DNA from 4 places in the Methylotuvimicrobium sp. KM1 genome. Region 1 is predicted to be linked to each of the others. Evidence: riboswitches for the same ligand, from Rfam matches in the RefSeq annotation. Region 1 holds a riboswitch; each other region holds the start of a gene.
What was found. Region 1 has a riboswitch for cyclic di-GMP ahead of ACINK7_RS16065 (VPLPA-CTERM sorting domain-containing protein). Riboswitches for the same ligand answer to the same signal wherever they lie in the genome.
Positions count from the first base shown of each region.

Region 2: linked by a shared signal. The riboswitch ahead of ACINK7_RS04595 (hypothetical protein) and the one ahead of ACINK7_RS16065 (VPLPA-CTERM sorting domain-containing protein) in region 1 are both predicted to bind cyclic di-GMP.
Region 3: linked by a shared signal. The riboswitch ahead of ACINK7_RS09645 (hypothetical protein) and the one ahead of ACINK7_RS16065 (VPLPA-CTERM sorting domain-containing protein) in region 1 are both predicted to bind cyclic di-GMP.
Region 4: linked by a shared signal. The riboswitch ahead of ACINK7_RS15285 (hypothetical protein) and the one ahead of ACINK7_RS16065 (VPLPA-CTERM sorting domain-containing protein) in region 1 are both predicted to bind cyclic di-GMP.

Region 1 covers NZ_CP173170.1:3,750,520-3,755,251, forward strand. The annotation lists gene ACINK7_RS16060 (VPLPA-CTERM sorting domain-containing protein) at 466-1,218, opposite strand; gene ACINK7_RS16065 (VPLPA-CTERM sorting domain-containing protein) at 1,569-2,285, opposite strand; cyclic di-GMP riboswitch class I at 2,511-2,592, opposite strand; gene ACINK7_RS16070 (FAD:protein FMN transferase) at 3,371-4,234, opposite strand; gene ACINK7_RS16075 (hypothetical protein) at 4,547-4,732, opposite strand, start outside.
Region 2 covers NZ_CP173170.1:1,052,888-1,057,619, reverse strand. The annotation lists gene gspE (type II secretion system ATPase GspE) at 1-1,095, opposite strand, end outside; cyclic di-GMP riboswitch class I at 2,070-2,159, shown strand; gene ACINK7_RS04595 (hypothetical protein) at 2,185-2,937, shown strand; gene ACINK7_RS04590 (hypothetical protein) at 3,133-3,975, shown strand; gene ACINK7_RS04585 (hypothetical protein) at 4,194-4,732, shown strand, end outside.
Region 3 covers NZ_CP173170.1:2,260,124-2,264,855, forward strand. The annotation lists gene ACINK7_RS09625 (hypothetical protein) at 1-56, opposite strand, end outside; partial or broken gene ACINK7_RS09630 (transposase) at 53-421, opposite strand; partial or broken gene ACINK7_RS09635 (IS66 family transposase zinc-finger binding domain-containing protein) at 511-952, opposite strand; partial or broken gene tnpB (IS66 family insertion sequence element accessory protein TnpB) at 977-1,114, opposite strand; cyclic di-GMP riboswitch class I at 1,833-1,914, shown strand; gene ACINK7_RS09645 (hypothetical protein) at 2,010-2,774, shown strand; gene ACINK7_RS09650 (hypothetical protein) at 2,937-3,656, shown strand; gene ACINK7_RS09655 (hypothetical protein) at 3,861-4,139, opposite strand; gene ACINK7_RS09660 (undecaprenyl-phosphate glucose phosphotransferase) at 4,177-4,732, shown strand, end outside.
Region 4 covers NZ_CP173170.1:3,566,235-3,570,966, reverse strand. The annotation lists gene ACINK7_RS15295 (hypothetical protein) at 1-324, opposite strand, end outside; gene ACINK7_RS15290 (hypothetical protein) at 909-1,382, opposite strand; cyclic di-GMP riboswitch class I at 2,071-2,156, shown strand; gene ACINK7_RS15285 (hypothetical protein) at 2,223-3,032, shown strand; gene ACINK7_RS15280 (hypothetical protein) at 3,108-4,676, shown strand.

The DNA of each region.
Region 1 (4,732 bases):
CCTTCGACAAGGCTCTCCTGAGCGCAGCCGAAGGGCTCAGGGCAAGAGCTTCCTGAACAGGTTACCCAAGCTGGAGCTTGGGTAACAGCATATTGTAGTTTTTGCGACTACGACTGGCCCCTGCTCGGACACTTGGCTTCGGCAAGCTGAAGCATCTTGCTAATCAGGAGATATTGACAAAACCTTGAAACACACCAAATGGCATGCCCGGGAAAGGGGGCGCGGTGCGGCACCCTACTTCAATTGTTTCGGCGCAGGAAGAGGAATAGCTTGGCGCTAAGCATCGCGCAACTTTCCTAGAAAAATACAAACGGAATAAATGGCGAAAGATGGGCGGTGCCACCTTACGAATTAGAGAGAAAAGGTCGGAGGTGGGGCGGATTTTGGTACACGCAAAACCCGATCCCACTCCCAATCACAGGGAAAGAAGAACAATATCGATCTTTAAAATACGACAGAACACCATTAAACGGCTAGAGTACGCTTTCTGAAAGCCCCCAAACCAACCAAGCCCGCTCCCATTAGCCAAATCGCAGCCGGCAAAGGGACAGGCGCGACGGTCAAGCTAATATCGAAACCGCGCATTGCATTATCGGCATTAAATCGATCGAAAGCACCGCAATTCTCTCTTTCATAACACGTTCCTCCGATTGCAACGGCATAAATACCGGCTTCGAGCGCGCCCATCCATGAAACAGCCGTCGCCAAGCCGTCGATTTCGCCGGCATGACCGATGTAATGGATTGTGCCGACTTCACCCTCGTCGTTACCCATAGTAGTCGTGCCCTGCCCGTTCCAGGCTCCTTCTTTTCCAGCCGGCGGTGGAAATGCATCCTCATAGGCTTCATCAGGCAAAACGCCGTTATAAAGCGAGAATCCCGGGGTTAAATCGCCTACTCGTAAAGGAAAGGTATTACTGCCTATCGTAATAAAAGTATCTTGATAATCAGACTCGACATGTATTTTGACATTCGATGATTCGGTCAATGTAAACTGCGCCCAAGCACCTTGATGGCTATCGCCCCAGTCTTCATCCATCGAATCGGCCCAACCGTAGTTGCCAGACACAATACTATTGGCCGAATAAATATGCTTATCGCCGTCGATGGCCGGCGTTAAATTTGTCAGGTTGATCCAGCTGATATGCGCAGACGCTTGCTGGGTTGGAAAAAAACCGACCGCAGCCGCACAGGCCACTGTCGACAACAATTTTTTCATAGTTTTTTCCTCAAAATAAACGTTAATACAAAAGACCGCAAATCAATAACAGCCATGTAAAGTGATGAAATGAATGAACAACGATTTTTCTTCTGTTAGATTGAATTCCGGCAGCCCATGTCGGAATGACGGTCTTTAAAGCAAGCCCATAAAAGCTCGTTCCTCATCCGGCTTTACGTCGCCCCCGTCTCATCAACCGCCCTTACGCGTGCAATTCAACAAGTGTGGTATTACTAAGAAGCGATATTAGACATCCTTGTCCGGGGGATACCGCATCCTAACGGTGTTGATTAACTGAAAACCAGACCGGAAACTGACCTGGATTTAATTGATTCGGTACAAGAATTGAATCAAGCGGCGATAGCGCGTTTTCTCATGCCGATTAAACCGACTAAAGCCGACCCCATCAACCAAACCGCAGCAGGAACAGGCACGGGCTGGACGCTAGCAATTACACCATATGCGCCACCACCGACCCCGTCAGCGGCCGCACCACCGACTACCAGTGAATATACGCCGGCAAGTAAAAAGATATTGCTAAGCGATTCGGTTGCGCCTACGCCATAATCGTTAACGGCAGTAATAAATTCAATCGTGTTAATAACACCGCTGTTATTACCCATCGTGGTATCGCCAACCGCATTAAACAACCCATTATTTCCGTCAGCAACTGGCCAGACAGGCTCGCCTTCAAAATTCGCGTTTTCGAAAGCCGATAGCGGCACGAGTCCTTTGTACAAACTAAAACCGACATCGAGATCGGCTAAAACAGGAAAGGTATTGCCGGAATCAACGCCTGCGCTATTGTAGGTCGGATAGGTTCCCGGGCCTGCATTTTCGACGCTGATGTTTACATTAGAATCCTGCTCCAACGTAAAGCTATACCAGCGAACAGTATGACTATCGGCCAAAGTGGGTTGAGTCCCTTGATACCAGCCATCGTCGTAACCGACTGACGCGACAAACGGATTCAAGTTATCCAGATTTCTATAACCCACATGGGCGTAAGCTTGACTACCTAACAATAACCCTACAAATACAACAACAGACGATATTATTTTTTTCATTAAAAAGTCCTCTTTACTGTTAAACGCTAAAAGTTAACAGTGATATTCGCGGAACCGATACAACAACAAAACATACAGTCCCCACGCCCCCATCACAAAAACAAGCATACGATTCAGCTAACGCCCACGATTCGTCACCAATAAAGACGACAAACTAGCCCAAGCTAACTTGAAAGTTAAGTGAGTACTACCCTCTATCGTTAAACTCAATCAATACTTAATTAAGGAGGCAGCCCGGCCTTCTTGATTGCATACAAGAACCGTGACTTTCCGGCCCCGTCTCACAACGAGTGTGGCTAAATTGAAAAGGCTATTAAATCCGAATTGAGTCTTAAAATTGACGTCAGCTGAACCCAACATCTAGCCCCTCGCTTTTAATTGAAGCAGACTACATGCCAATACCTAGTATTTTACTTGGTTTCAATAATTTAAAGTATTGAATAAAATACTTATAAACTCTTAATTTTATGATAACTGTGTCATATGCCACAGTTACTGCGGCATATGACACACAACCTCACTCATGAATAAGCGCTCGACTCATCGCTGAGAAAAAACGAATAGCAATAGGGATTTATGAAAAAATGGGCCTTTATCCTAGAAAGAGAATAAGAAGTTAATTCAATAGGTTGTCGCGCCTTTGCTAAACAGTTTCGCTCTCCGGAAAGGTTACTCCAAGTTTATGGATAACCTCTTGTAGGACGAAGCCGCTTACTGGTTCCCACGATCCTCCGTGAGAACCCATACTTCTGCTGTTTCCCAAGTTCCTACTTGGGAAACAGATAAGTGAAGCTCTAGCTTCGCGAGACAAGATAGGTATGCGTTTCCACGCTGAAGCGGTGGGAACGAAAAAAAATTGATCGGGTACGCTGCGCGTATCCGCATGCAGTTTAGCACCACAGACCAAACCCTAAGGACTTGAATTAACATTGGCGGGTTGCCATGGTACGCGAAGCGTACCCTACGGAGTTCCAGCGATTGCGTGATTTCGCCATCGCGCTAGATACCCAACCGTGTATCTTGAAGAGATGTTTATAACGATTTGCGAAGGATCGCCAAACCCAAAAAAGGGTATATTTTTACGATTAGATCAGAGACCCGCCGACATTGCCATGGACATCGACCCAAAGACAAGGTAGCCCCAACGATTCCAACCAAGCAGGACCTTGGTCTTCCTTCAGCATCGCAATCGTCGCGGCACTCCCGGAAACGACGCAAAAATCCCCGACAACACTAACCGAAGCCATAAAGCGCACCGGCCAACCGGTTTTGGGATTGAGCACATGACCGTAGCGCACGCCATCGATTTGCAAACAGCGCTCGTAATCCCCGCTTGAAGCCAAGGCGCCACCCGAAAGCGCCAAGGCTTGAATCACCTCCCCTTTTTGCCGGGGATGCGCGATACCGACTTGCCAGGAAGAGCCGTCTGGCCGGGGGCCGATCAGTTTGATGTCGCCGCCGAGATTGATCAAGCCGTGCTTGATGCCGGCCTGTAAACACAAACCGGCGGCCCGATCGACCGCATATTCCTTGACGATACCGCCGAAATCGAGCTCCATGCCCGGCACCGAAAAAGTCAGCTTCGGCGGCGTCCAATCGATTTTATGCCAGCCGATTTTATCCAGTAGCGCTTGAATCTGCTGCTCTTCCGGCAAATTATTGCGATCGAATCGCCAAGCCTGGCGCAGAATACCGGAGCTGATATCGAACAATCCGTCGCTTTGCTCATAACAGGTCAATGCATAATTCAACAAACCGGCGGTTTCGGGATCGACTTCTATCGAATTGGCGCGCGCGGCCGCGCGGTTGATTTCGGATAAAAAACTATCCGGGCGGTAGCGGGAATAGCGTTGCTCCAAGCGCTCCACATCGTCGATGACGATATCGGCAACGTGTTGGGCCGTTTTATGCGAAACCGCGAATAACTGGATTTCACAAGGCGTGCCCATGGCCTTGAAGTTGAATCGATAGAATTTTAGGCGCTTGGGTTTTTTCAAGGCTATGTTTGCGTTAATCGTTGAAATTAATACTATGCGAATGCCGAAAAGACTGTAGGGTACGCTGTGCGTACCACAGGAGCCCCGCCCGTAGCTTAACGTGCTCTCATGTGTTCCGTTGTGCCGACATTAGGTACGCGTAGCGTACCCTACAATTCGTTTTGAGTTGTTAAGTGTTTCCGGCAACAGGGGCAACTGTTACCGCAAATATAGCCTTTTTTCAAGGTATGCGTGAATTGAGGCGGCTCGAAAACCCGGCCTTGTTTACATGAATTTAAGGACGGCTATGACGGCGGAGATGGTCAAACCTAACGACCAAAACATGAACCTATCCATGCGGGTCGTAATCTGAATGAGATGCTTATCGACTTGTTCGAAACGTTTATCGATTTGTTCGAGACGCTTTTCGACCTGCTCGAAGCGTTTATCGATTTGCTCGAAACGTTTTTC
Region 2 (4,732 bases), 2.5 Mb from region 1:
GATGCCTTCCAATTGATATTCGATCGGATCCTCGACGGTGATGATTTTACGCTCGGCCGTGTTCAGTTGTTTAAGCGCTGTATATAAGGTAGTTGATTTACCGCTGCCGGTCGGCCCGGTAATCAGAATAATGCCGTGCGGTTGACTCAATACTTCGATAAATTTTTCGTATTGCCTACCCGCAAACCCGAGGGCTTTAAAATCCAATACCGTCGCCTCTTTATCCAATAGGCGCATTACGACACTTTCGCCATATAAGGTGGGAATCGTCGAGACCCGCAAATCCAATTCCTTGCCCAGCATTTGCAGCTTGATTCGGCCGTCTTGCGGCAATCGGCGCTCGGCGATATTGAGCTTGGCCATGATTTTTATGCGCGAAAGCACGGCCGCGGTCGATGTTACCGGCGGCGCATCGATATTTTGCAGCACGCCGTCGACGCGTAAGCGGACTTTCAAGCGCTGTTCGAACGGCTCGATATGGATATCAGAAGCTCGGCTCTCAATCGCGCGCTGCATGATCAGATTAACCATTTTGATCACCGGCGCTTCACTCGCCATATCTTTAAGGTGTTCCAGATCCTCTTCGCCGATCTCGTCTGTCTCGAGATTGGCAAATAGCTTATCCATTTGCGATTTACCTTCGCCGTATTGCAGTTCGAGCGCGGCATCGATTTCCGACATCACTCCGACTTTCGCAATAATCGGCTTAGCGGTAGCCAGTTGCAACGCATCCAACACAAAGCGATTTTCCGGATCCATTACCGCAACATGAATTGCATCATCGGTATTGCGCAAACCGATTACATGAAATTGTTTCAGAAATCGCAGGGACACATGATTGGGCAGAGGCGTTTCAAGCGGGTAATCCTCGACCCCGACTTTTTCTACGTCATGCGTTACAACAAAAGCTTCCGCGATATCGCTTTCCGAACAAATACCGAGCTTAATCAATAAATGCGGCAAGGTTTCGGCCACCGTCGACTGCATGACCCGATCGACCTTTTTTAGCTCGGCATCGGTCAATTTATCTTGGTGCTGTAGATAACTAAGAAAGGGATGGTATTCAGGCGCGTACTTGGCAATTGAGTAATCCATTGAACAGTCCTGGCTATATAGATTCGGGCAGATTATAAACCATGGGTGCAATTAAAGCTGAGGTTAATAAAAGATAAGCCCCAAGGCCAATGATAACCTATTTCAATACTATGAAATAACCAAGCCCTTACGAGTCAAAATCTTTTATCCGTATCGAGATAAGCCTCTCTTATACGGCCTTATGTCAGAATATTTAACACTTACCTCAAAGCAAATCATTTAGCCTTTCAAGACTCCCAAAAATACCCCGCCATTCATATGTATCTGTTTTTCCGTACATTAATTTATTAACGGATAGGCAAAAAAACAAACCGACTAACATCCGTCTTTATTCTTTTACAAGCAAAATAAGATCCAGTTTTTAAGTTGGATCAATTTATTGCATCATTCGTCAAAATTTTTTACATCATCCTTTTCCCCCAGCCCTTCGGCAAGCCTAAGCGCCCCAAAGAATAAAACAGCCTGTAATGACGCCCCATACTTTCCTTGTCTTTCAGTTGCTTACAAATTTTTCCCTACAAACGCTGATACTTCTCATTAACAATGCATATTTTCTTTTCTTGGCGTTTGGCGGATTTAATCGTTTTAAGCTTTTGTTAAGACATAAAACTGTCAATAATTTTTACATCACGAAATGAAGCTTCCAAAATAAACGCGCCTTCCGTCACAAAATGCATTTTATTTAATTGACAATTCAATGCCTTGAAAGAACAAAATCGACTGATGGCACGCTCTATGCACGTGTTTTATGCGAAAACAAAAAAATACCTTGTCAATTACAAGCACCTACTATATGGCAAGCCAAAGCGCATTTAACGTATGAAATACTTTCTACCTTAAGCGCTTTTTAACGAAACTAACGAATAATTTATGAGGCATTTGGGATAATGCCTGGATTATGGACGGTTCGGCGATACTCACATTTAATTGCTCGAGCCAGACAACTTGAATCACTAGGGATTTTTTAGCTCGATTAAGTTAAAAGCCTTACCCGTCGCGAGGCGGGGGCGGAAAGCCAAGAGTCTGATACTCTCCATTTTCCATCAGATAGTCTGGCCGCACTTAATTTCAAACATATTAGAGGTAATTATGTTGAAAATTAAAGCACCGTTAAAAAAATTAAGCGCTGCCGTTGCACTGGGCCTTTTTGCCGGTACCGCTTCTGCATCAGTTTCTATCTACGACACCTTCCCTTTTGGATATTCCGGCGGCGAATCGCTTGTAGCGCCCTTTTTTGAGGGCGGCGAACCTGATTGGGCAGCCGGCCGATTTACGGTAGATCCTTTTAACTGCCCTAATGGCTGCTTATTAGACAGCGTCCGCCTATCTTTAGCGTCCGGCGGTCACTTTTCAGGCGACTTAGTCTCTCTTAAGGATTCGTCCGGAAACGACGGCATATCGCTAGCTGTTTATAGCAACAACTTTTTGGGAGGGGATTCTCACATTCCCGGAGACAAGCTGTTCGACTTATCGATTCCCGACAGCTTTGTGCAGCTGGAACACTTTGGCGGCAATGACGTTTGGTTCGACGCACCTTCGCAAGATCCCAATGAAGCCGCGCTTTTACAACCAAACACAGCCTATTGGCTCTTTCTCAGCAATGAAAGCCTGTCGTTTCCTATAGAATGGTCTTATAACGGTGCCGGCCATGACGGCCAGTATTATGCCGCTTATTGGAATCCACTTGGAGCACACGGATCGCCGTATCTTTTTGAAGTAATGGGCACTAGTTGCACTTCATGCTCGGCACCAGTTAGCCATGTACCTGTTCCAGGCGCTATTTGGCTGATGGGCACAGCAATGATCGGACTGGTGACTTCCTGGCGCAGAAAGTTAGCGTAATGTAAACAATGAAATCGAAGGCATTCAAGCGTAATACAGATTATCAGCCTGGATCAGCCGGAAATTAATCTCAGAAAAAATAAATTAATAAAATTGAGCACTTAGCTCTTTTAATCACCGCATTTGCCATGGATGCGGCGATTACCATAACAATCATGGCAACCATACTTTAAATTTAAAGTAAAGGAGTTTCTTATGAAAACTAAAATCACCACCACAGCAGCAGCCGTATTGCTCGGCATTTCAACTCTGGCCAGCGCCAACCCTCCAGGTGCTCCTGCCATATACAACAATGGACCTGCAGCCCCTCTGTTGAATATGACCAATATGAGAGACACTGAAAGAGCGGCTTTCGCTCTTTACGAAGGCCTCATGCAAGCCACCGAAGCGCTTGTTTATGTAAAAGGATGCACGCCTTTCTCGGTGCCCGTATCGGCCTACTCTGACGGCAACGGCATTAATCAACTCGAAGTTCAAACATTCAATGGCGTAAGACTTGAAGCAGCCCTGCAAGCACCGGTTCCCGGTTTTGGTCAAAACATCGACGTCACACAAGCTCCAATTGCTGGGATCTTGAACAACGTTGCCGTAGATAACCTGCGCGGTAGATACACTTACAACCATCTTAATAACTTGATGGTCAACGAAAGAACCTCTTTAAGAGTTGCCGGCCAAAACGGAAGACCTGACACATTCTATAGCGCTGCTATCAAAGACTTTTACCATGGCAACACTTATGGGCCGGGCCAATTCTATGAAATCTATGATTACGGCTTACAAACCCTATCGAAATCCGGCTACCCTGTGAATAAATGGTGGCAAAAATCCAAAGCGGTTCGCGACAACGGCCAACAAGGCTGTACCGTATTCCAAAAAGACCGTTTAGTGGGTGTTGGTGCATGCCGAATCACTCTGTCAACCGTAGGCTACAGTCAACCCGGTTTGTTCTGGCAAGACGGCAATTTGACCGTTTCTCAGGTGACTCCAAGCGCTCCTGATACCGAACTGAATGGCTGCAGCTTGATTCAGGCGCCATAACCAAGCCTATAACCGCCCGATTTAATACCGGGCGGTATTTTCTGCCTTAACCGAGCTTTATGGGTATTAAATTACAAAATGATTGATCGATAGTTGTTATTTAATATTCATTTATTGAATAGAGCTCGTGTTCGTTAAAACCAAAACGATTGCCATACATATAACAATTATTTTAACAACCATGGCAAAAAATACTTTAAAAAATAAAGGAGTTTTTTATGAAAACTAAAATCACCACCACAGCAGCAGCCGTATTGCTCGGCATTTCAACTCTGGCCAGCGCCAACCCTCCAGGTGCTCCTGCCATATACAACAATGGACCTGCAGCCCCTCTGTTGAATATGACCAATATGAGAGACACTGAAAGAGCGGCTTTCGCTCTTTACGAAGGCCTCATGCAAGCCACCGAAGCGCTTGTTTATGTAAAAGGATGCACGCCTTTTTCGGTGCCGGTCAGCGCCTATGTCGACGGCCACACTTTCAATCAACTCGAAGTCAATTCTTTTAACGGCGTAAGACTTGAAGCAGCCCTGCAAGCACCGGTTCCCGGTTTTGGTCAAAACATCGACGTCACACAAGCTCCAATTGCTGGGATCTTGAACAACGTTGCCGTAGATAACCTGCGCGGTAGATACACTTACAACCATCTTAATAACTTGATGGTCAACGAAAGAACCTCTTTAAGAGTTGCCGGCCAAAACGGAAGACCTGACACATTCTATAGCGCTGCCATCAAAGACTTTTACCATGGCAACAC
Region 3 (4,732 bases), 1.5 Mb from region 1:
CGATTCGGGATGCGCACGCGCCGTCGCAAACAGGGCTTTGTAGCCACTGTAGTCATCGACCAGCAGGTGAACGTTCCAGTCTTGCAGAAACTTGCCCGGCATGTCGGCCACTCCGGCCGGCTTGGTAGTTGAAGACGAGGATCTTGGGGTCGGGTTGCTGGTCGTTGCTGCGATAAGCCCATAGATAGGCTTTCTTGGTTTTGCTGTTGCTGGGGGCCAGTTGCGAAACCGGGGTTTCGTCGGCATGCAAGCTATCGCGTTGCAATAAGAGCTAGGTTTAACGATCGGCCAAGGGCTCTAGGGCGACACCGAGGCGTCCGACCGAATCGGCTAATGTTGAGCGGGACAATATTACACCGCTACGGGCGGCGATCTGTTCCAGTCGGTACAACCCAAAAAGAGCAGTTTGAGGCTTTACCAAGCCGGTGAAAGAGTTGTAGACCCTTCATGCTTCGACTTGGCTCAGCACGAACGGTCTTCGCACATGTCAACTGCTCTTTTTTGGTACAACGGCAAATGATCGAGGAATTTGCCGATCAGCACCCAGGTCAGTAAACCCACTGCCGCCATACCCCATCGATCACTGCAGGGGGAATCGGCGCCGCAGTGATGGTTTCGCAAGTCCGGCAGGCATATTATGGGCGGATATGACGATGGACAAAGAATTTGGTCGGCTCGACGTCCAGTTGTTCGGCGACGTCTTCGCCGATCTTGACCAAGTCCTTGCCGCATTGATCGCAAGTACAGGATTCGGGTTCGTGATGGTGCTCGATGCGGGGCAAATGATCCGGTAAGGGCTGGCGTCCGGTGCACGGACGTTTAGGGCGAACCGCGCAGTATCATACGCCGGGACGTCTTGAAGCTGCTCGACCTCAGCTTAGATAGCGGCAATGTCGGTATCGAGAGTTTCCTCGAACACGTCGCGTTGCAGTGGTGTCAGCCCTTCGCTCTTGATGAAGACGCCTTGACACAGCCAGACGCCATTGCTGTCCCACAGCAACAATTTCAAACGATTGCCGGCGCGATTGCGGAAAATAAACGCTGCCCCGGCGCATAGCGCATGGCCTAAGCGCTGTTGCAAAATCGCCGACAAACCATCGATGCCCCATCTCATATCGACCGCTAGTCAGATTTGCGCCGGACTCTCAATCCAGCCAGATATTGCAACAACTCCCCGAGCCAATCCGGCGATACACTGCCCGATATTTCCAAAACGTGGCCTTGCGGCCAACGCAATGATAATAACGCCGAGGCCGTCGACTCCGATTGCAACCGGACCGGTATCAATGCAGGCGCATCGGAGTCCGCTGGCTTGCCAGGCTTCGATGTGATGTTTCTGTCTCTCCGATAAATACCATGTGCTCTCCTTGTGGAAAAATTCTGAGGATAACCGTGGCTGCGAGGGATTTTAGATGGTGACGTTGGAAGCTTACGCGACTAATTAACGTTTTTCTAAAGTGATCTTTCTTGTCAAAAGAGACGAGACGTTAGTCGATTCGCATAAGGATGAGCTGATTTAAAGCAGATTAAGTCAAATCGCGCATTGATATTAGGGAGGTGTGTTAAATCCCTTAATTTTAGATGGGTGACTTAACTGGAGACTATTTGTTTTCGCTTTATATTGTTGAATTTAAGTTGAAATTTATTATTGGCATAATATATGCAATATTAAAAAAAGAATGCGGAAGCATTTTTTTGACAGCCCTGGATGAGGTCTTGAAGGAGCTGTTTACTGAACCAGAGTCTGATTAGAACGAAATGGTATTTGCGTTAGATAAAAGGAAATAAGCGTCAGGCATTAAGGATGTATTGCTGGTAGGGCAGGATGTCCTAATTACAATTGCCACAGCCGCCGTGAGGCGGGGTCGGAAAGCCTAGGGGTCTGGAGTGAAGCCAGATAGCCGGGCCGCCTCTGTGGGCGATGGAGAGCTAGTGCGCCGGTTGCAATACCGGGTGTCTTGGTTGTATCGCCCGAACATTAATTTAATTATTTTTGAAGGAGTTGATTTATGAATCTAAAAACCAAAATGGCTGCATCCCTGATATTGGCAGCAAGCGCTTCTATGGCACAGGCCGCCACTTACAATGTGTCTGCAGTATTTACTGACGGTGGGGTTCAGGAAGTAACCGTATTCGATGGTAACTTCGACTGGGACGGCTCTACTGTTAGCAATTTCTCGGGTTTTCTGTCTGAATCCATGTTTGCTTGGAATGGAACCGAGTTCGATTCGAACGGGACCGCCGCTGGTGGTATGAATGCAGCCGGTTACACGGATGAAGTGTGGGCCAAGCCCGGTGGATATGCCGATAACGAAGCGCCGTTGCTGCATTTGACCAATCAACTGGCTAGCAGTACTTCCGGCAACTTAGTGACAGTCAGTACATTTTTGCAAAATAGCACTGATGTTGTGAATGGGGGCGGTTATGAAGTGATAGGTAATCCAATGGCCTATGGCACTTTTGATGGTAACCAGCGAAATGACAACGCTTTTTTTACCTTGGTGTTTGATTCCACAAGCATAACTGATACTTCGGCAACTGTAGGCCAAATGGTCTACGGTGACATGACTGCTTTGGGCATGATGGGGCCTATGCTGACCGGTCCAATGGGTATGACTGCATTCCTCGGTGGAGGCTCTATGGGCGGTGCACCATTATCCTTGGAGATCTCGGAGGTTGCCGCCGTTCCCGTTCCGGCTGCTGCCTGGTTGTTCGGTGGCGCTTTGGTGAGCTTGTTCGGTGCAAATCGTCGTAAGTCTGTATTGCCTGCATAATCTTTATGGCAAGCTTGTTCTAGCCGGATTTAGGTAATCAGTTTTATGAGGAAAATGTGTTGGTTACTTGGTAAAGGTTAGCAGGGAAGAATTTGAACAAGGATGTTTGTATCGATTTTGGAAGCTTATTGAGTAGAAGCTCACGTTAATAAGAGAAAAAATATGAATGAAAACAAGATATTGTCAATGGTTATTAAGGTGCTGTTGTTGATGGTCGCTATTATGGGGTCTTCATCTTTTGCTTCTGTTGTAACCTATAAGGTAACAGGGGTGTTATACGAGCCCGCGACCCAACCCAACAATACAAATTTTGTTGGCAGCTTTGACTGGGATGGATCGGTTGTGTCCAACCTACATGGGGCAATGAATTCATCCATGTATGAGGTGGATGATGTTAATCCGGATTTTAAAAAGAGTTTTCCACTGTTGCATCTTAATTACCAATTAGCGCAAAGCACTGAAGGGGATATCGTAACTGCTAGTGTTTTTTTAAAAAATAGCACGGATGTTTTTTATGGTGGAGGCTATCAGAGCGGAGATGTTTTTCGATATGGCACACCTTTTTTTGAATCTAATACCGAGGTTATCAATAGCAATGCCTATTTCACATTTTCGTTTGATAAAACGACAATGGCAGGCATAGTTCAAAGTATGGTTTATGGTGACTGTACTGCGGGGGGGATGATGGGTGAGTTCTGTATGACCGGGCATAGTCCGGCAACGAATAGTTTGGGTCAAAATATTCCATTCGGGTCTATGGGGGCATATCCTTTGTCGCTGGAGATCACTGCTGTACCACTTCCGTCCGCAGTTTGGCTGTTTGGTAGCGCTGTGATGGGGCTGATGAGGTTTAACCGTAAACGCGAGTTGTTTGCGGCATAATCGTTTAAAAATATATTGTGTATTGGAATGCGATTTATTAAGAAAAATGGAAGAGGTTTGGGAGTTGATTTATTTGACCAACTTAGTAAGGCGTTATTGAAGCCTGTGTTTCTGGATCGAATAGCCGTTTATGGTTTATTAAAGATTAGAGGAAAGTATTCAGATCCCCTCCGCTATTTCCCAAATTCCGGTTTAGGAAGTCCTTCACATCTGTTGTTGCTTACCGGTTGCCAAAAGCTGGAGTATTTCATACCGCATTCCTAAGCAAGATGTTTGGGAGCGAGCGAAACGCATGGTGTCGGATATACGTAGTTTTACCGGGAAGATGTTTTCTTGAAGCATGATTTTTGGCGCGATTTTAATGACATATATATTGCTGTAATTTACTAATGCCGCGGTGTCCGTGGCGTTTTGGCTTAACTTGGCTGTATTTGAGCAATCTTTGCCAGCCCTGATCAAGCTTTGCAATGCTTGTCCCTTCATTCCTAGTGCATTGAGTTTTAGAGAGAAACACCCTTACATGTCGAGTCCACTGTCATCAGAGAAAATCGAATTGGCTCGTATAGCTGCCGTCAAGCCAAGCTATACATCGGCCTTTGTGCGTCCGCATTTGACTAAGCAACAAGCGCTTGTTCGTGTCATTGATAGCTGCATAGTTTTGACCTCTTTATGGCTGGCGATGCTGTCACTTAACTTAATTTGGCCGGGTGAATACGATTGGAACGATATATATCTCACCTACGGCTTTAGCGGTTTATTGCTTTATCAATTTTTCGCGGAATATAACGAGGTTTACTACAACTGGCGCGGAGCCGGGTTCGCTCATCAGCTATTTCGTATTGCCGGCTCCTGGTTGTTAACTTTGGTAGCCGTAGCCACTTTGCTGTTTTTTTCCAAAACCGCAAGCGATGCATCCCGGTTGGCGATCGGTATTTGGTCGACTATTTCGCTGTTGTTACTAGCGGTTTTTCACGCAGCCTATCATTATTTGACCCGCGTTGCCTCGCCAGCCGAATGTCATTCCTTGTCGGTGGGCGTTGTGGGTGCTAATGCGCTCGGGCAGCGTTTGGAGGGTA
Region 4 (4,732 bases), 180 kb from region 1:
ACACAAAGCGAGAATAACCGCCGATTGTTGCCGCCGATCGGCATAAAGCGTTGCCGAACTTAATGTTCTGGCATCCTCCTTCAGAAAAATATCATGACGCCGCGTAATCTCGATTAGAGCTTGATAGGCTTTAGGATTTTTTAAACTAAGTTGGTTGGCGCAGACTAAGGACCGCTGCCCGTCAATTAGGCAAGGATGTAAATAATTGCAATCGGCGAAGCGTATAGCCCAATCTCTAAGCTTATCGACTAATAATTCATCATCTTGGGGCTGACCGTCGATTGGGCTAAGAAAAATGCGGTTAATGGCCGATAGAGCATCCATGGAATTCTCGAAGAATCTAAAAGTTACTGTTAGTTTAGTTCCAAATAGTAGTTATCCTAAATAGAGCAGTTGATGTGTGTTGTAGACCGTTCGTGCTGAGCCAAGTCGAAGCATGAAGGGTCTACAACACTTACACCAGCTTGGTGAAGCCTCAAACTACCCTTCACCTTTCGACAGGGATCTCCTGAGCGTAGCCGAAGGGCTCAGGGCGAACGGTAGTTTGAGACTCTTAACCACTCTTTTAAGGGTTATAGCTTTGTGCAAAGCGATCGTAAGTATGGATGATCAATCGATTACGAATTTATGTTTTAGATATGGCTATTTTCGCTTTAGTAGTTAATTGCTGTTTCCCGTTTTTTAAACTCAAAATATTTTTGAAATTGTTGGTGTTCATAGGCTATTAAGCCTAGGTGTAGGGTGCGCATCGCGCACCTGGGTCGGACTCTTGTCGGTTCGGCACCGTGGAAAGGTGCGCGATGCGCACCCTACGGCGCTATTAGCTTAGTTCCAAATAGTAGTTAGCGCAAAACGATCGGAAGCTTTCATAAACCCATGAGCGACGAATTCATGATTTAGGTATGGCTTCAATTCGATGATTGGGTTTGCGTGTCGGAACTATCCTGAAACGACGGCGATTGATATTTCTCAAGTAAATATTGCTTCAGCCAGGTTTCGGTATCGACATCGGATTGAGGACTATCGTCGATTTTTTGCAAGCGTTGTTTTAATAAGTGTTGCGGCGTCAAGAGCAACTCAATATCGGACATTGCGACAAACTTATCCGGGTGAACATTGTTGCCGTTTAGGATGTTGAAGAGCTGATGTTTTTTTAAAGATAAGCTGCCAATTAATTCCTCGCGAATGTCCAGCATTAGGGGTAGCAAATCGCTGCCGCTAAAGTCGTCTTCATGCAGGCACTTAAAGCGCTTTAGCATGTAGTTGATCGCAAAACGGTAAATATCTGACTCCCGTACATAAAACCGCGAAGCGGTGGCTTGAACCGCGTTACGAATACTATTCTCGATACGCAGTGAAATGATGTGTTTCAGTTCGCTCAATTTCTTATACCTAATTCAAAAATATTTCGGATTGACTAACGGAACGGCTTGAAAACGGCAAGTTATACTTCGCGCGGTCATGTTTGCGGCTTTTATGGCAATGCTATTTTGTTCGAGAGCAAGGCGCGAAAACAGGCGTTAAGCTAAGCTATGTAACTGTTTTCGCAACGCCGCTATCGGACAAAAGAGCGCGTCAGAAAACCGTAAATGTGACCGCGCGAAGTATATGTATTGTTATCCTAGAAAGAGCAGTTGGCATGTGTTGTAGACCGTTCGTGCCGAGCCAAGTCGAAGCATGAAGGGTCTACAACACCTTCACCGGCTTGGTGAAGTCTCAAATGATCTTTTTAGGGTTATGGGTTTTTGGATATATGGATATGCGTATCAAGCCGAACCTTTTAAACATAAACGAAAAATATGACAGAAATGCGACAATTCAAAACAGTCGGCGTATTAAAGGTGTTAGTTGTTTAAAACGTAATACGTTTCACGAAAATTTAACGAACCTGTAAAACTTTTGAACTAATGACTATGAAAAAATATGCGCAAGTTGAAACTTTGCGGATGCGGAGTGGATCCGGCGAGGGGGAGTGGGGCCGGCGAAGGCAATCATAACATGGGCGGTACTGATTGCCAGCGATTTAACAAGGAATAGGCAGTTTCCGGTTTTAGCCGGATATGCCGGGTGTGAAGATGTTGCCAAACCCGCCGCGAGGCGGGGACGGAAAGCTGCGGGTCTCTTATCAAGTATCAAGAGATAGCCGGGCCGCGACCATTTACTAGGAATGGCCATGTACCCCGGTTTGGTTTTTGTTAACAGACTTTACGAGGATAGTTATTATGAATTTATTAGGTAAATCTCTAGCGGTCGCGGCAATGGCGATGGTTGCGACAGGTGCTCAAGCGAGGATCGCCGGGGTTAAATTAACCGGTTTTGAAAACGATCCACAAGGTTCGGAGCTGTTTCTGAGTGTTTACAATCCGGATGCGCAAATTTCCTATGCACTGGATTTAGGCATACGGCACGCCGATTTTTTGGATAATCCGCAAGCAATGAATCACTCGATCAACAGCGATGCATTCAGCCAGTTTATGGCGGCAACCTCGCCAGGGGATAGAGTAATCTATAACATTGCCTCGGCTCACAATTCATTCGTCGATTTCGATAGCTTGAATTATTTGGGCATTTTAATGACATCCAAAAATGAAATTGCTGTCGACGTTTTCGACCGTTTTTCCAATTCATCAACAAAAATTGATCAACATATCGATCAATTGAATGCAAGATCGGGCGAATTGACCGGCACCAATCAACAAATCGCCGATAAAGCGGGTAATTTGGATTCCTATTCGGCACCAGGGCAAAGCGGTTATTTCCCGACAACTTGGGGTTCCAATATTGCTAATTCTTATTCAGGTAATCTTTCGTCTGAAGCTGGCGAATCGACCGGTTTTTGGTTGTGGGGCTTCGACATGGATCCCGATACGTTCGAGTTGACGCAGAAGGCGGTTTACCTCGGCGATTGGAACTTTTCGATTGAAAATGGCAGCGCTTCATTGAATTTCGCGCCGGTTCCGGTTCCAGCGGCGGTATGGTTTTTCGGCACGGGTCTGATGGGCTTGATCGCTGCTAAACGTCGTAAAGCATAAGAAAGTCGTTCAAACATGCCCGGGTAAAGGTCCGGGAGCATTTATTCACACTCATACCTAACAGAGAGAATGGTCATGAAAAAAAATATCGTAACGGCCGCCTTGGGCGCGGCTTTGATTGCCGGTTTTTCCGGCACGGCTTCGGCGTGGACGCCAAGCGATGTACCCGATTTGCGAATCAACATGTCGGGTGCTACTGCAATGGATAACTCTATCACCTCCCTGTTCACCAGCTTGTGTGATGCGGGTACTTTGCATAGCTACTTCAACGATGGTCCGAATCCGGGGAATCGTTACCGTGCCTTTTTCTGTACCTTGAGTCCGGATAAAGTCGACGGTTTATCGGCTAGCCAAAAAGTGTTGTTTGTCAAACGTTCCGCCGGCGGTTCCGCCCAAGGCGTCAATCCGCTGATCGATCAACAGCGCTTGGAAGCGATGAATATCTTTAACAATAATTGCACATTGTCGCCGACAGATACCGACCCGAACCGCTATTTATGCAGCATCAGCAATCCGGGCGATTTGGAATTGCGTTATTCCGATATCGGTATCTCGGACGTGGACGCCAAGATGTTTAGAGGCGTTAATACTCCGGCCGGTTTCAATCCTGTCAATCCGGAAAGTGCAGAAGATCTGGATAGCGTTTCGGTAGCTGCGTTGATATTCGGCGTTCCGGTCAATAATGCTTTATATGACGCGCTGCAAACCGCGCAAAGAGGCGAAGGCTTATTGCCTAACGATTGTACGATCGGCGAATATGCCCGCGAAGAATGTATCCCAAGTTTGACTAAACAACAAGTTGCGTCGTTGATAAGCGGCACAGTCAAAACATGGGACGATTTTAAAATCGACGGCATTCCGTTGACGCAATATCCGGGCGTTACGCCTTTGCCGGCCACTCGCGGCTCGAAGTTCGTCCGCTATTGCAAACGGGTCAACGGTTCCGGTACCGGTGCGCAACAATATGCGAAATTCCTGCATAACCCATGCGTTTCGGGGGCCTCTGAGCCAATGCAGTCTTCAAATATCTCAAGCGGTCCTATCGTAGTCCAAAACTCGGGTTCCGGCGATGTCGAATTGTGTTTGAACGATTATGAATTGGGCATCAACAACACGGGCGCTAACACAGGCTTTTTTACACCGACCACAAAAGCTTGGGCCTTAGGTACACAAAGTCTAGAAAAAAATGCCGATCAAGCATGGCCGTATAAATTTGTCAGAATCGACAATGTAGCTCCAACATTGGCTAATGCCTTCAACGGTAAATATTTTGATGTAGTCGAGATGACTTACCAATGGTTGAAACCCGGTGTCAACAAATTACCGGCTTGCGAAGGCGAACATTTTGCGACTTGCGGTCCACAACCACCGGTAGGCGATATTAAAGTCATTATCGAACAGATGCGTACGGAAGCAAGCGAACCTTCGGTTGTTGCCAGTATTTTGAATGTCAAATCGAACTATCCGTTCGGTAAGTCGGGATATTTGGCGCCGGCGATTCCATTTGCAACCGATGCGAGCTTTACCGGCGTCCTGAATGAAAATGCGCCAATCTGGCCGTATACCCATGACCTCGGCGCAGGCATCAATAACTGTGTGGTTCCAACGATTCCATCGGCAGTGGTCAACAAGCCGTTGCTGTAACGGACGAAAAGGAAATAGGCCCTGCAACGGGGCCGGCAAGGACGCAAAAATCACAG